Regions from separate parts of the Arthrobacter sp. U41 genome, predicted to be linked through region 2. Evidence: riboswitches for the same ligand, from Rfam matches in the RefSeq annotation. Region 2 holds a riboswitch; the other holds the start of a gene.
What was found. Region 2 has a riboswitch for glycine ahead of gcvP (aminomethyl-transferring glycine dehydrogenase). Riboswitches for the same ligand answer to the same signal wherever they lie in the genome.
Positions count from the first base shown of each region.

Region 1: it holds a riboswitch for glycine, as region 2 does, so the genes downstream of both, lipA (lipoyl synthase) here and gcvP (aminomethyl-transferring glycine dehydrogenase) in region 2, are expected to answer to the same signal.

Region 1 is NZ_CP015732.1:1,366,793-1,373,399, reverse strand. It holds gene ASPU41_RS06375 (IclR family transcriptional regulator) at 322-1,116, opposite strand; partial or broken gene ASPU41_RS06370 (cytosine permease) at 1,599-2,153, opposite strand; partial or broken gene ASPU41_RS23980 (formyltetrahydrofolate deformylase) at 2,156-2,245, shown strand; glycine riboswitch at 2,788-2,885, shown strand; gene lipA (lipoyl synthase) at 3,110-4,123, shown strand; gene ASPU41_RS06360 (methylenetetrahydrofolate reductase) at 4,143-4,970, shown strand; gene ASPU41_RS06355 (amino acid permease) at 4,967-6,430, shown strand; gene purU (formyltetrahydrofolate deformylase) at 6,427-6,607, shown strand, end outside.
Region 2 is NZ_CP015732.1:2,013,147-2,019,753, forward strand. It holds gene ASPU41_RS09325 (MFS transporter) at 1-1,177, opposite strand, end outside; gene ASPU41_RS09330 (TetR/AcrR family transcriptional regulator) at 1,260-1,799, shown strand; glycine riboswitch at 1,996-2,094, shown strand; glycine riboswitch at 2,096-2,212, shown strand; gene gcvP (aminomethyl-transferring glycine dehydrogenase) at 2,252-5,152, shown strand; gene gcvT (glycine cleavage system aminomethyltransferase GcvT) at 5,165-6,328, shown strand; gene gcvH (glycine cleavage system protein GcvH) at 6,426-6,607, shown strand, end outside.

The sequences.
Region 1 (6,607 bases), 650 kb from region 2:
GTTTTCGGTACCGCCGGCAGCGCCAGTGCATGCCGGGGTTCTTATTCACCAGTGTGGCCCCCATCACTCCGGGAAGGCAGCGTTCACTTCCACTGGACGGAAGCCGGTTATTTCCGTGCCTGCAGCAGTCCCGGGTTGGCCGCGGTCCGGGGCACTTCGACACGGACACGCCGCCGGCTAAACCGCCGGCGTCGAATATTGCCCCCAAAGTGCCCCCGGACGGACGGTGCCCGGCCGCAAACATTGGCTGCCAGCCACCCGGCCACTCCGGGCAGCCGGCCGTCCGGCGGGCTGCTGGACCATAGCGGGGCCCGTGGCGGTTCAGTCCGTGCCGGTGACGTGGCTGCCCAGCAGCGTTTCGAGCGGGATCCGGGCCGTGGCGCGCTCAATCTGGGCGGCGATTCCGCGCAGCACGGGCAGGTGCCGGGTCATGGTGGCGGCCTGGCTGGTCGGCAGCACGAGCCCGATCGACGCGCCGATCCTGCCGGTGTGGAAGACCGGGACGGCGATCGAGCAGGAGCCCAGCCGGACTTCCTCCAGGGTGGTGGCGTAGCCCTGCTCATGGATCTGGGTCAGCTCGGCGGCCAGCTTTTTGGGGTCCACATGGGTGTGCGCAGTGTGCCGCTCCAGCTGCCGATTGAGGTAGGCGTCCCGGACCCAGTCCTCCTCGAAGGCGAGAATGACCTTCCCGACGGCGGTCGCGTGCATTGGCAGCCGGCCGCCGACCCGGCCGGCACGGGGCACCCGCTTGGAGCCGTAGACCCGATCGATGTAGAGCACCTCGTGGCCGGCGCGGACCGCCAGATGCGCGGTTTCGCCGGTGAGTGAGAACAGGTCCTGGACGTAGGGCCGCGCCGCATCGCGAAGCTGCCGCCCGGTGTTCTGGGCGAGCTCCCACAGACGGATGCCGAGCTGGTAGCGGCCGTTGGGTTCGCGCGAGAGGAAGCCCCAGTCAGTGAGTTCGTTGACCAGGCGGTGGGCTGTACTCAAGGGCAGCCCGGATTTTTCGGCGATATCGGTGAGGCTGAGGGCGCCCCGGGACTTTTCGAAGGCTTCGAGGATAGCGAGGACCTTCGAGGTCACGGTCCTGCCGGGTTCGCGGCTGCCGCCGGCCATCGTGACCTCCTCGTTGCGGGCTTGATGCCAGCTTCGTTATCTGGCTTGGCCGTCAGCCGGGCCGTCAGGCTGCCCGGAATCGAGTGTAGTCCGCAAGTGCCGACACCTGGCCAGTCGGTCAGTAAATCAAGCAACGCGGGGTCACTTAGCGCCCATCCCGGGGCCGCCGATGGGCGCTAAGTGACCCCGCGTTGGGGCTGCCGTGACACGAAAGGCGCCGCGGGAAAGTCTCCCGCGGCGCCATGGTTTCACTGGGTGAATCGCGTTGCCCTGTGGGGTCGTTGTCCCCTACGCCGGAACAACCGCAGGCGCGGGCTCACGGACCAGTTCACTTCCGAGATCCAAGGCCAGATCTTTGACGACCTGTCCGTACAGCAACCCGCCCTTGGCTGCGTTGGAGCCGGCGGCCGATGACAGGCAACCGGTGGCGGGTGTCCGCTCCGGAACCACCGGGAGCCGGTCGAAGCGCGGGAGGACCGCGGCCCCAGGACCGAGGCCAGGTATACCTTGCGCTTCGGGACCTCCGTGCTGACGAAGCGGGAGTAGTCGGCGGCGTAGGTGAACCACGTGATGCCCCAGCCGATGCCGATGGCCGTCATCACAGCGCTCATGGCGGCGATCCGCTCCGAGCCTTCAAGGATGTTCCCGGCCGGGCCGGCGTAGGACCAGTTGATCTTCATGCCGAACCAGGCGACGACGGACATCACTGCGAGGATGATGATGGTTGGCGGCACCGTCCACTTCTCAAACGCCGCGATGGCCTTGTAGCCAAACCAGGCGATGGCGACCTGTGCGGCCATGATGGCCGTCGCCACCCCGATCTTCCAACTGTAGTTTTGTGCAGTCGGGTCCACCCAGCCAAGGGTGCCGAACAGCGCCATCACCAGGTCCAGGATGATCCAGGTGTTGACTGCGCACCAGCCGATGACCAGCAGCGCCTGGATGGCGGCGGGAAGGTAGTTTCCGCGCCGGCCAAAGGCGGCCCGGGCCAGGACCATGCCGGTGGCGCCGGTCTTTTGGCCGAGCAGAACGAAGCACCACCGAGCGTAGGGCTCTGTCCAACGCCGTCCGCTGGCACTGCGAGGGACGTGTCTTCCTGCAGGGCAACAGGACCGTCGTGCTGCGCTGACATACTGCCCTTAGGGGTGCGGCGGGCCGCGTCGCCTTGGCTCCTTGCCGCACCCCCGGCGCCCGCTTCCGGACGGACAAAGCGCGGCGCCAATTCCGCACACGCCGTTCCTTCCGGGGCGCCGCCGTGGCACACTGTGATGACTATCGATTGACTGGGGGGATTCCAAGTCAGGAGATCGTCATGGGCATTGTGATGCACCCCCGCACTTCGTGCTGTCGGTGGGCGGTGAGCAACTCATGATGATCGGCTGGGCCTACCTCATAGCCGGAATCATGACCGTTGATGGGCTCCTGCTGGGGCTGTTGCTGCTGAACGTGAAGTGGCCGAAGCGCCGTAACAGGTGACCTGATCCGCCTGGTCCGCTTTCGCAGTCCGCGGCGCGGTTTCGCCGCCACGCCATCCGGTTCCGCCCCCCGGGGAACCCACTGCCGGGCGCGCAAATGGGCGCGCAAAAAACGGATGCGTGGAAGTAACTTTTGTGTGTGGTCCACGTAACAGCTACTGTGTGAGGCGTGTCACCCACCAGTGACACACGCTTTTGATCTGCGGCGGGAGAGTCCTGCCGGTACGTTCAGCAGGCGCCGTAGGAGCAAATCCTCCCCAGGAATCTCTCAGGCCCACGTACCGCCGCGGCGAGGCAACTCTGGAAAGCAGTCCGGTCTCCGGACTCACCGAAGGTGCAAGCGGCGCCCTGTAACAGCAGGCTCCGCGGAAACTCTCAGGTCCATGACAGAGCGGGGAGGAACCCGAATCAACGTGGCACCTCGGTGCCACCTGAATTATGGAGTTCCCCGTGACGATTAAAACCACCCTTTCCGCGCTTGCAGACCGGCACCCCGGTGCCCGCCGCCAGGAGATCTCGTGACCCTGGCACCAGAAGGCCGGAAAATGCTGCGTATTGAGCAGCGCAATGCGGCCACCCCGGTGGAACGCAAACCGGAATGGATCAAGGCCAAGGTCCAGATGGGTCCCGAATACGTCCAGCTCAAGAACCTCGTCAAAAAGGAAGGCCTCCACACCGTGTGTGAAGAGGCCGGCTGCCCCAACATCTTCGAATGCTGGGAAGACAAGGAAGCCACCTTCCTGATCGGCGGCTCCGAGTGCACCCGGCGCTGCGACTTCTGCCAGATCGACACCGGCAAACCCTCCCCCGTGGACGTTTTCGAACCCACCAAGGTGGCCCGCTCAGTCCTGGCCATGCAGCTGCGCTACGCCACCGTCACCGGAGTGGCCCGCGACGACCTCGCCGACGAGGGCGTCTGGCTCTACGCCGAAACGGTCCGCAAGATCCACGAACTGAACCCGGGCACCGGCGTCGAGCTCCTGATCCCGGACTTCTCCGGCAAACCCGAACACATCGCCGCGATCTGCGAGTCCGCACCCGAGGTCTTCGCGCACAACGTCGAGACCGTCCCGCGGATCTTCAAGCGCATCCGCCCGGCGTTCCGCTACGAGCGGTCCCTGGACGTCATCACCCAGGGCCGCAAACTCGGCATGGTCACCAAATCCAACCTGATCCTGGGCATGGGCGAGACCCGCGAGGAAATCTCCGAAGCCCTCCGGGACCTGCACGAGGCCGGCTGCGACCTGATCACCATCACCCAGTACCTGCGCCCGTCCGAACGGCACCTGCCCGTGGACCGCTGGGTCAAACCCCAGGAATTCGTGGACCTCCAGCACGAAGCCGACGAGATCGGCTTCCTCGGGGTCATGAGCGGACCGCTGGTGCGTTCCTCCTACCGCGCCGGCCGGCTCTGGGCCACCGCGATGCGCAAAAAGGGCCGCGAAATCCCCGCCCACCTCGCCCACATCGAGTCCTCCGGCACCACCCGCCAGGAAGCCAGCACCATCCTCGCCGCGCACGCCGGCGTCTGACCACCGTAAAGGACCAACGATGTTCCCGACACGACTAGAAATTATCCCCTCCGAGGGAATCGTCGAAAAAGTCACGGCTGCGGTGCCGCTGGGCACCACCCTCACCATCACCTGCCTGCCCCAGCACGGCGTCGGGCGCACCATGCGCGCGGCAGTCCGGCTGGCCGAGCTGGGCTACCCGGTGGTTCCGCACCTTGCCGCACGGGCCCTGCAGGACCGCCCCCAGCTCGTCGGCATCCTGCGAGAGTGCGATGCGGCCGGCATCAGGGAAGTGTTTGCCATCGGCGGGGACTCGCCGCGGGCCGCCGGGTCCTACGGCACGGCGGGAGAGCTGATGGAAGACATCGCCCAGTACTCCGGCGGCGGCATCTCCATCGGAGTCGCCGGCTACCCCGAGGGCCACCCGTCCGTCGTCGGGATCGAGCTCCTGGACGCGCTGCTGGCCAAGCAGCACCTGGCGAGCCGCGTTGTCACGCAGATGTGCTTTTCCGCCCCGAAGATCGTGGACTACGTGGGACTGCTGCGCCGCGAAGGCGTGGAGCTGCCGGTCTGGGCTGGCGTCGCCGGCGCCGTGCCCCGAACCCGGCTGGTCGCCCTGGGCACCCAGATCGGCGTCGGCGCCTCACTGAAGTTCCTGAGCCGCAAGGGCCCGCTGGCCCGCCGGCTCCTGAGCGGGGAACGGTACCAGCCGGCGACACTTATCTCCGAGCTCGCCGAACACCCGGACCGGGTCGCGGGCATCCATTTCTACACTTTCAACCACCTGAACGCGGTGGCAGGCGAGCCAACCCCTCCATCGGGTCCCGCAACCACCGAACTCGTGTCCGTTCCAGGAGGAGCAGAATGAAAACCCAGACTGAAACGGCGGCGCAAGCCCCCCACCTTGAGCGCCAGCTCAGCAACCGGCATATCCAGCTGATCGCAATCGGCGGCGCCATCGGCACCGGCCTGTTTATGGGTTCCGGCAAGACGATTTCGGCGGCCGGGCCGTCCGTGATCTTCGTGTACATGATCATCGGATTTATGCTCTTCTTCGTCATGCGGGCCATGGGCGAACTGCTGCTGAGCAACCTGCACTACAAGTCCTTCAGCGACTTCGCCGCGGACCTGCTCGGCCCCTGGGCAGGTTTCTTCACCGGCTGGACCTACTGGTTCTGCTGGGTGATCACCGGAATCGCGGACGTTATCGCCATAGCCGGCTACTCAAAGGAACTGTGGCCGGGGCTTCCCCTGTGGATCCCCGGGCTGGTCACCATCGGCATCCTCCTGCTGCTGAACCTGGCCACGGTGAGGGCATTCGGCGAGACCGAGTTCTGGTTCGCGCTGATCAAGATCATCGCCATAGCGGCACTGATCATAGTGGGCCTGTTCATGATTTTCAGCGGCTTCCAGTCCGACGCCGGACCGGCCACCTTCAGCAACCTGTGGAGCCACGGCGGCTTCTTCCCGAACGAATTCATGGGCTTCGTCGCCGGTTTCCAGATCGCCGTGTTCGCCTTTGTCGGCATTGAGCTGGTGGGCACCACCGCCGCGGAGGCCAAGGACCCTGAGAAGAACCTGCCCCGGGCCATCAACTCCATCCCGATCCGCGTTCTGCTCTTCTACGTGGGCGCCCTCATCATCCTGATGTCCGTCACCCCCTGGACCGAGTTCCAGGCCGGCCACAGCCCGTTCATCGCCATGTTCTCCCTGGCCGGCCTGGGTGCCGCCGCCACCGTGGTGAACCTGGTGGTGCTGAGCTCGGCGATGTCCTCGGCCAACTCCGGCATCTACTCCACGTCCCGCATGGTGTTCGGACTGGCGCAGGAGGGCGACGCACCGTCCGTTTTCGGCGCCCTGTCCCGGCGGAAGGTCCCGCAGAACGCACTGTTCCTCTCCTGCGTGCTGCTCCTCTCCGGCGTTGTCCTCATGTATGCGGGGCAGGACATCGGCAAGGCCTTCGAGATGGTGACCACGGTTGCCGCGGTCTGCTTCGTCTTCGTCTGGTCGATGATCATGGCCAGCTACCTTGCCTTCCGCAAGCGCCGCCCGCAGCTTCATGACGCGTCCAAGTTCAAGATGCCCGGCGGCATCCCCATGGTCTGGCTGGTCTTTGCCTTCTTCGCCTTCGTGCTCTGGGCGCTGACCACGCAGCCGGACACGCTCCTGGCCCTGCTGGTCACGCCGGTCTGGTTCATCCTGCTCGGCGTCGCCTGGGTCATCCTGCGCCGCCGCCCTGCGCACCTGGCCCGCTACGCGGAGTTCCAGGCCGATCTCGCCCAGGACATGAAACAGGACGTTGACCGGTTCGAAAGGTTGCCGCGATGAACACCGCCGAGACAATAACTGCCACCGCGGAGTCCCTGAAACCGGTCCCCACGGTTGAGCATGTGCTCACCGTCGACTGCGCGGAGTCCCCCGGCATCGTCCACGCGATCTCGGGATTCCTGCTGGAGCACGGCTGCGACATCATCGACATCAAGCAATACGGCGACCGCAGTCAAA
Region 2 (6,607 bases):
CGTTGCCGTGATCGCCGAAGGCCACCAGGCAGTAGCCCGCGGCGCTCAGGAGCAGCCCTCCGGCCACCACAAAGCCGGGGCGGACCTTCTTTACCAGCGGCACCACCAGCAGTCCGGCCAGGACGGTGGCGATCAGGGCCGGGACCATGGCGATGCCGGACTCGGAAGGGGACTGTCCCTCGAGCAACTGCAGGTGCTGGGCGAGGAACAGAATGAAGCCATTGAAGGAGAACAGTGCCAGCACGTTCGCGATGATGGCGGTGCTGAAGACCCGGTTGCCAAAGAGGCTGATGTCCAGCAGGGGAGCGGTGCGGTTTCCTGCGCCGCAGCCGTCCTGCACCGGGGCACCGGTCAGGAGGGAACGCTGCCGCCGGACGAAGACGTATCCCATCAGCAGGCCAAAGCCGATCGCGGCCAGCGGCTCCAGGGCCAGCCCGTGCGTGGCAAGGACCTTGATGCCATAGACCACGGGCACCATCACCAGCAGGGACAGGATGATGCTGGGCACGTCCACCCGGCCCGGATTCGGGTCGCGGGATTCCGGGATCAGGACCGGCCCCAGGGCCAGCAGCGGCAGGATGATCGGCACGGCCACGAGCAGGACGGCGCCCCACCAGAAGTGCTCCACCAGCCAGCCGCCAAGAATCGGGCCCAGCGCAGCGCCGCCGGAGAAGCCGGCGGCCCAGATGGCCACGGCCAGCCGGCGCCGGTTGGGCTCCGGGAAGATGTTGCGGATCAGGGACAGCGTGGAGGGCATCAGCATGGCCCCGAAGAAGCCCAGCCCCGCGCGTCCTGCGATCAGCCATTCGGCGCTGGGCGCGAAGGCGGTAACCGCCGATACAGCGGCGAAGCCCGTGCTGCCGATGAAGAGCAGCCGGCGGCGGCCGATCCTGTCACCGAGGCTGCCCATCGCCACGAGCAGGCCGGCGAGCACCAGGGGATAGGCGTCCACAATCCAGAGCAGCTCCACCCCGGAGACGTCGAGGCTGCGCGCGATGGCCGGCAGCGCGAAGGTCAGGGCCGTATTGTCGACGGCCACGAGCAGCACCGGAAACATCAGCAGCGCCAGCGCCAGCCAGTCGCGCCACGGAGCGCGCGGCGTCGGGGTGGACCTCGTTCCGGCGGCGTACCTGCCGAGCGTGCCGGTGCTGCCGGGGGTGAAGGAAGTGTTGCTCATAAAATTAACTGTACCGTCTGGACGGTACAGTTAAGAAGCCGCCCGTTAAGAACCGCCCCGCATGGAAGGCATGATAGGAACCATGGCCAGAAAACCCGTCGCCCGCGAAGCCGTCCTTGACGCGTTCGAATCCCTGCTGATCGAAGAAGGCGAGCGTGCCGCGACCCTGGACGCGGTGGCGAGGCTGGCCGGGGTTTCCAAGGGCGGGCTGCTGTACCACTTCCCGAACAAGGAAGCGATGATTTCCGTGCTGCTGGAACGGCTGGACCGGCTGCTCGCCGAGGACGTCGCGGCCATGGCCGCCGCGCCGGAAGGCGCGGCCGCGTACTTCATCAAGTCCTCGGTCTGGGCGGACACCCCGCTGGACCGCGCCTTCGTCGCCGCCACCCGGCTGGCCGAAGTGGCCCACCAGGAAACTCTGCGGCGAATGGCCGCCGCGCAGGCGAGCTGGCTGGAACTGCTGGCGGCCGACGTCGGGCCCGCCATGGCCAAGCCCGTCCTCTACATGGGGGATGGGCTGTACTTCAACGCCATGCTGGCACGCGGCCCCGGCGGCCCCCTCCCGGAGGTCGGCCCCGACGTCGAAAGCCTGCTCACCGCACTCGGGCGGCTCCGCGGCTGATGCGTCCCGGATGCCCCGCATGCCCCCCATGCCGAAAACGCCGGAGGGTCGCGAAACCGCGGGGCACCTTACGGCGACCACGCCGCTCTCCGGCGATCTCGCCGCGTCGACACGGCGGGGTCACTAGTTTGCGGACGCAGGCCGGACATAGGACAATGGATGCTGTGACTGTTGTCACGGCAACTTAATATGCCTTTGATCTGCGGCGGGAGAGTTCTGCAAGTAGGTACAAGCAGGCGCCGTAGGAGCAAATCCTCCCCAGGAATCTCTCAGGCCCACGTACCGCCGCGGCAAGGCAACTCTGGAAAGTAGCAGGCTGTCCCCGGACATGCTGTGCTCACCGACGGTGCAAGCGGGGCCCTGCGAGAGCGAGGCGCTGCGGAAACTCTCAGGTCCAATACAGAGTGGGGAGGAACCCGAATCAATGCGGCGTACCCTGCGCCGCCTTAGTTATGGAGTTCCTTGTGACTGTTACCTCAGCCTCCACGTCCTTCGTTGACCGGCACATCGGCGCCCGTCGCCAGGCCGACGTCGACGCCATGCTGAAGGCTGTCGGCTACGACACCGTCGATGCGCTCGTAGACACGGCCGTCCCGAAAGACATCCGGCAGGATTCCCCGCTGAAGCTCACCGAAGCCCTCAGCGAAGTGGAGGTTCTCTCCGAGCTTCGCGCGCTGGCCTCCAAAAACAAGACCGCGGTCCAGATGATCGGGCAGGGCTACTACGACACCCTCACCCCGGCCGTCATCCGCCGCAACATCCTCGAGGCCCCGGCCTGGTACACCGCGTACACGCCGTACCAGCCGGAAATCTCGCAGGGCCGGCTTGAAGCGCTGCTGAACTTCCAGACCATGGTCCAGGATCTCGTCGGCCTGCCGATTGCCAACGCCTCGCTGCTGGACGAAGCCACCGCCGTCGCCGAGGCCGTGCTGATGATGCGCCGGGCCAACAAGAACAAGACTGCCCACGACGGCAAGACCGTCCTCGACGCCGACTGCCTCCCGCAGACCATCGCGATCGTCAGGGGCCGCGCCGAGGCCCTCGGGTTCGAGGTTGAGGTCGCCGATCTCTCCAAGGGGCTGCCCGACGGCGTCATCAACGGCGTCGTGCTGCAGCAGCCGGGTGTTTCCGGCCGCGTGTGGGACCAGTCCGCCGTGATCGCCGACGCCAAGGAACGCGGCGCGCTGGTCACCGTGGCCGCGGACCTGCTGTCCCTGACCCTGATCACCCCTCCCGGCGAGCAGGGCGCCGACATCGCCGTCGGCTCCACCCAGCGCCTGGGTGTGCCGCTGTTCTTCGGTGGCCCGCACGCCGCCTACATGGCCGTTGCCAAGGGCCTCGAGCGGTCCATGCCCGGCCGCCTGGTCGGCGTTTCCAAGGACAACGCCGGCGTCCCGGCCTACCGCCTGGCACTGCAGACCCGCGAGCAGCACATCCGCCGCGAGAAGGCCACGTCCAACATCTGCACCGCGCAGGCCCTGCTGGCGATCGTGTCCTCCTTTTACGCCGTTTACCACGGCCCGGACGGACTGAAAGCCATCGCGGAGACCGTCCACGGCCACGCGAGGACCATCGCCGCCTCGCTGAAGGCTGCGGATCTGGACGTGCTGCACACCAGCTTCTTCGACACCGTCACCGTCTCGGTGCCGGGCAGGGCAGCGCAGATCATCGCCGCCGCGGAGGCCAGGGGCATCAACCTGCGCACCATCGACGCCGACACCGTCGGCATCTCCACCGATGAAGCCACGACGCCGTCCATCGTCGCCGAGGTCCTCGCAGCTTTCGGCGCCAAGGTGGCCGGGCCCGCCTCCGGCGCGGACACTGCCGTCGCGCTGGACGCCGCCGTCGAACGCACGTCCGACTACCTGCAGCACCCGGTGTTCAACACCCACCGCTCCGAGACCCAGCTGCTGCGTTACATCCGCCGCCTTTCGGACCGCGACCTCGCCCTGGACCGGACCATGATCCCGTTGGGCTCGTGCACGATGAAGCTCAACGCCACGGCCGAGATGGAGGCCATCTCCTGGCCGGAGTTCGCCTCCATCCACCCCTTCGCCCCCGAATCCCAGACCGCCGGCTGGCGTGAACTGATCGAGGACCTCGAAGCCCAGCTGACCGAGATCACCGGGTACGACCAGGTGTCCATCCAGCCGAACGCCGGATCCCAGGGCGAGCTCGCCGGGCTGCTGGCGATCCGCGGCTACCACCTCTCCCGCGGCGACGCCCAGCGGAACGTCTGCCTGATTCCGGCTTCCGCGCACGGCACCAACGCGGCCTCGGCTGTGCTGGCCGGCATGAAGGTCGTTGTTGTGGCCACCGCAGCGGACGGCACGATCGACCACGCGGACCTGCGGGCCAAGATCGAGCTGCACAAAGACGCGCTGTCCGCCATCATGATCACCTACCCGTCCACCCACGGCGTGTATGACGCCGACGTCCGCGAGGTTTGCGATTCCGTGCACGCCGCCGGCGGCCAGGTCTACGTCGACGGCGCCAACCTGAACGCCCTCGTCGGCCTGGCCCAGCCGGGCCAGTTCGGCGGCGACGTCTCGCACCTGAACCTGCACAAGACCTTCTGCATCCCGCACGGCGGCGGCGGACCCGGCGTGGGACCGGTCGCGGCCAAGGCCCACCTGGCACCCTTCATGCCGGGCGATGCCAACAACGCCGCTCCGTCCAACGGCGAAAGCGGCACCCCCATCTCCGCGTCGCGCTACGGCTCTGCCGGTGTGCTGCCGATCTCCTGGGCGTACGTGAAGCTCATGGGCGGCCAGGGACTGACCGAGGCCACCAAGTCCGCGCTGCTGGCGGCAAACTACATCGCCTCCCGCCTGAACGAGTTCTTCCCGGTGCTCTACACCGGCGAAGGGGGACTGGTGGCGCACGAATGCATCCTGGACCTGCGCGAACTGACAGCCAAGACCGGTGTCACCGCGGAGGACGTGGCCAAGCGCCTGATCGACTACGGCTTCCACGCCCCGACCCTGGCGTTCCCGGTGGCCGGAACCCTGATGGTTGAGCCGACCGAGTCCGAAGACCTTGGCGAGATTGACCGCTTCATCGATGCGATGATCTCCATCCGCGCCGAAATGGACCAGGTCGCCCATGGTGACTTCACCGTCGAGAACAGCCCGCTGCGCAACTCTCCGCACACCGCTGCCGCCGTCATCAGCACCGGCTGGACACGGGAGTACTCCCGCGAGCAGGCCGTCTTCCCGGTCCACCACCTCAGGCAGGACAAGTACTTCCCGCCGGTTGGCCGGATTGACGGCGCAGCCGGGGACCGCAACCTGATCTGCTCCTGCCCGCCTCTCGAAGCCTTCGAGGACCACACCGACGAGACTGCCCACTAAGGACTGCCAACAATGACTGAAAAATATACGGCCCTCCACGAAGAGCACAAGACACTCGGCGCCTCCTTCACGGACTTCGGCGGCTGGCAGATGCCGCTCAAATACAGCTCCGAACTGGCTGAGCACCACGCAGTCCGCAAGTCCGCGGGCCTCTACGACCTTTCCCACATGGGTGAAGTCTGGGTAACCGGCCCCGACGCCGCAGCCTTCCTGGACTACGCCCTGGTCGGCAAGATCTCCGCGATGGCGATTGGCAAGGCCAAGTACTCGCTGATCTGCAACGAGGACGGCGGCATTATCGATGACCTCATCACCTACCGGCATCCGGCAGGGGCCGACGGCACTGACAAGTTCCTCGTGGTTCCGAACGCCGGCAACGCCGAGGTTGTCGCCGCGGCCTTGGCCGAGCGCGCCGGCTCCGGTAAAGAGGGGGGCTTCGACGTCACCGTCGAGGACGCCTCGGCCGACACCTCGCTGATCGCCGTGCAGGGCCCCAAAGCGCAGGAGATCCTGCTGCGCCTGGTTCCGGCCGCGCAGCACGAGCTCGTCACCGGTCTGAAGTACTACGCCGCCGTTGACGTTCCCTTTATGTTCGGCGGCACCAGCAAGGAGCTGCTGCTGGCCCGCACCGGGTACACCGGTGAGGACGGGTTCGAGATCTTCGTCTCCAACGACGACGCCGTTGCCCTCTGGCAGGCGCTCGTCGCGATCGCCGAAGACGGCGAGCTGACGCCCGCCGGCCTCGCGTCCCGCGACTCGCTCCGGCTGGAAGCCGGCATGCCGCTCTACGGCAACGAGCTCTCCCTCGACGGCGACCCGTTCGCTGCCGGACTGGGCCCGGTCGTGGCGCTTTCCAAGGAAGGGGACTTCGTCGGCAAGGCGGCCCTCGCCGCCAAGAAAGAAGCCGGCGCCGGCTCCACCACCGGCCGTAAGCTCGTCGGGCTCAAGGGCCTCGGACGCCGGGCCGGCCGCGGCCACTACCCGGTTCTGAAGGACGGCAGCACCGTCGGGGAAGTCACCTCCGGCCAGCCCAGCCCCACCCTCGGCTACCCCGTCGCGATGGCCTACGTCGACATCGAGTTCACCGAACCCGGCACCACCCTGGACATCGACCTCCGCGGCAAGGCCGAGCCCTTCGAAGTGGTCGCGCTGCCGTTCTACAAGCGCGAGAAGTAGCCCGACGAGTACCCCAGCGGGCCCCGGCACCGGGGCCCGCTGGCCCCTGCCACCATTGAGGTGGCCCCCGACTTTTCAAACGTAAAGGAAAAAAACCATGGCAAGAGTTGCCCCTGAACTGCAGTACTCCGACGAGCACGAGTGGATTGCACGGGAGGCCGGGAACGTTGTGTCCATCGGCATCTCTGCTGTCGCCACGGATGCGCTGGGCGACATCGTGTACGTGGACCTGCCCGAGGTCGGCGCCACGGTGACCGCGGGGGAGACCTGCGGCGAGGT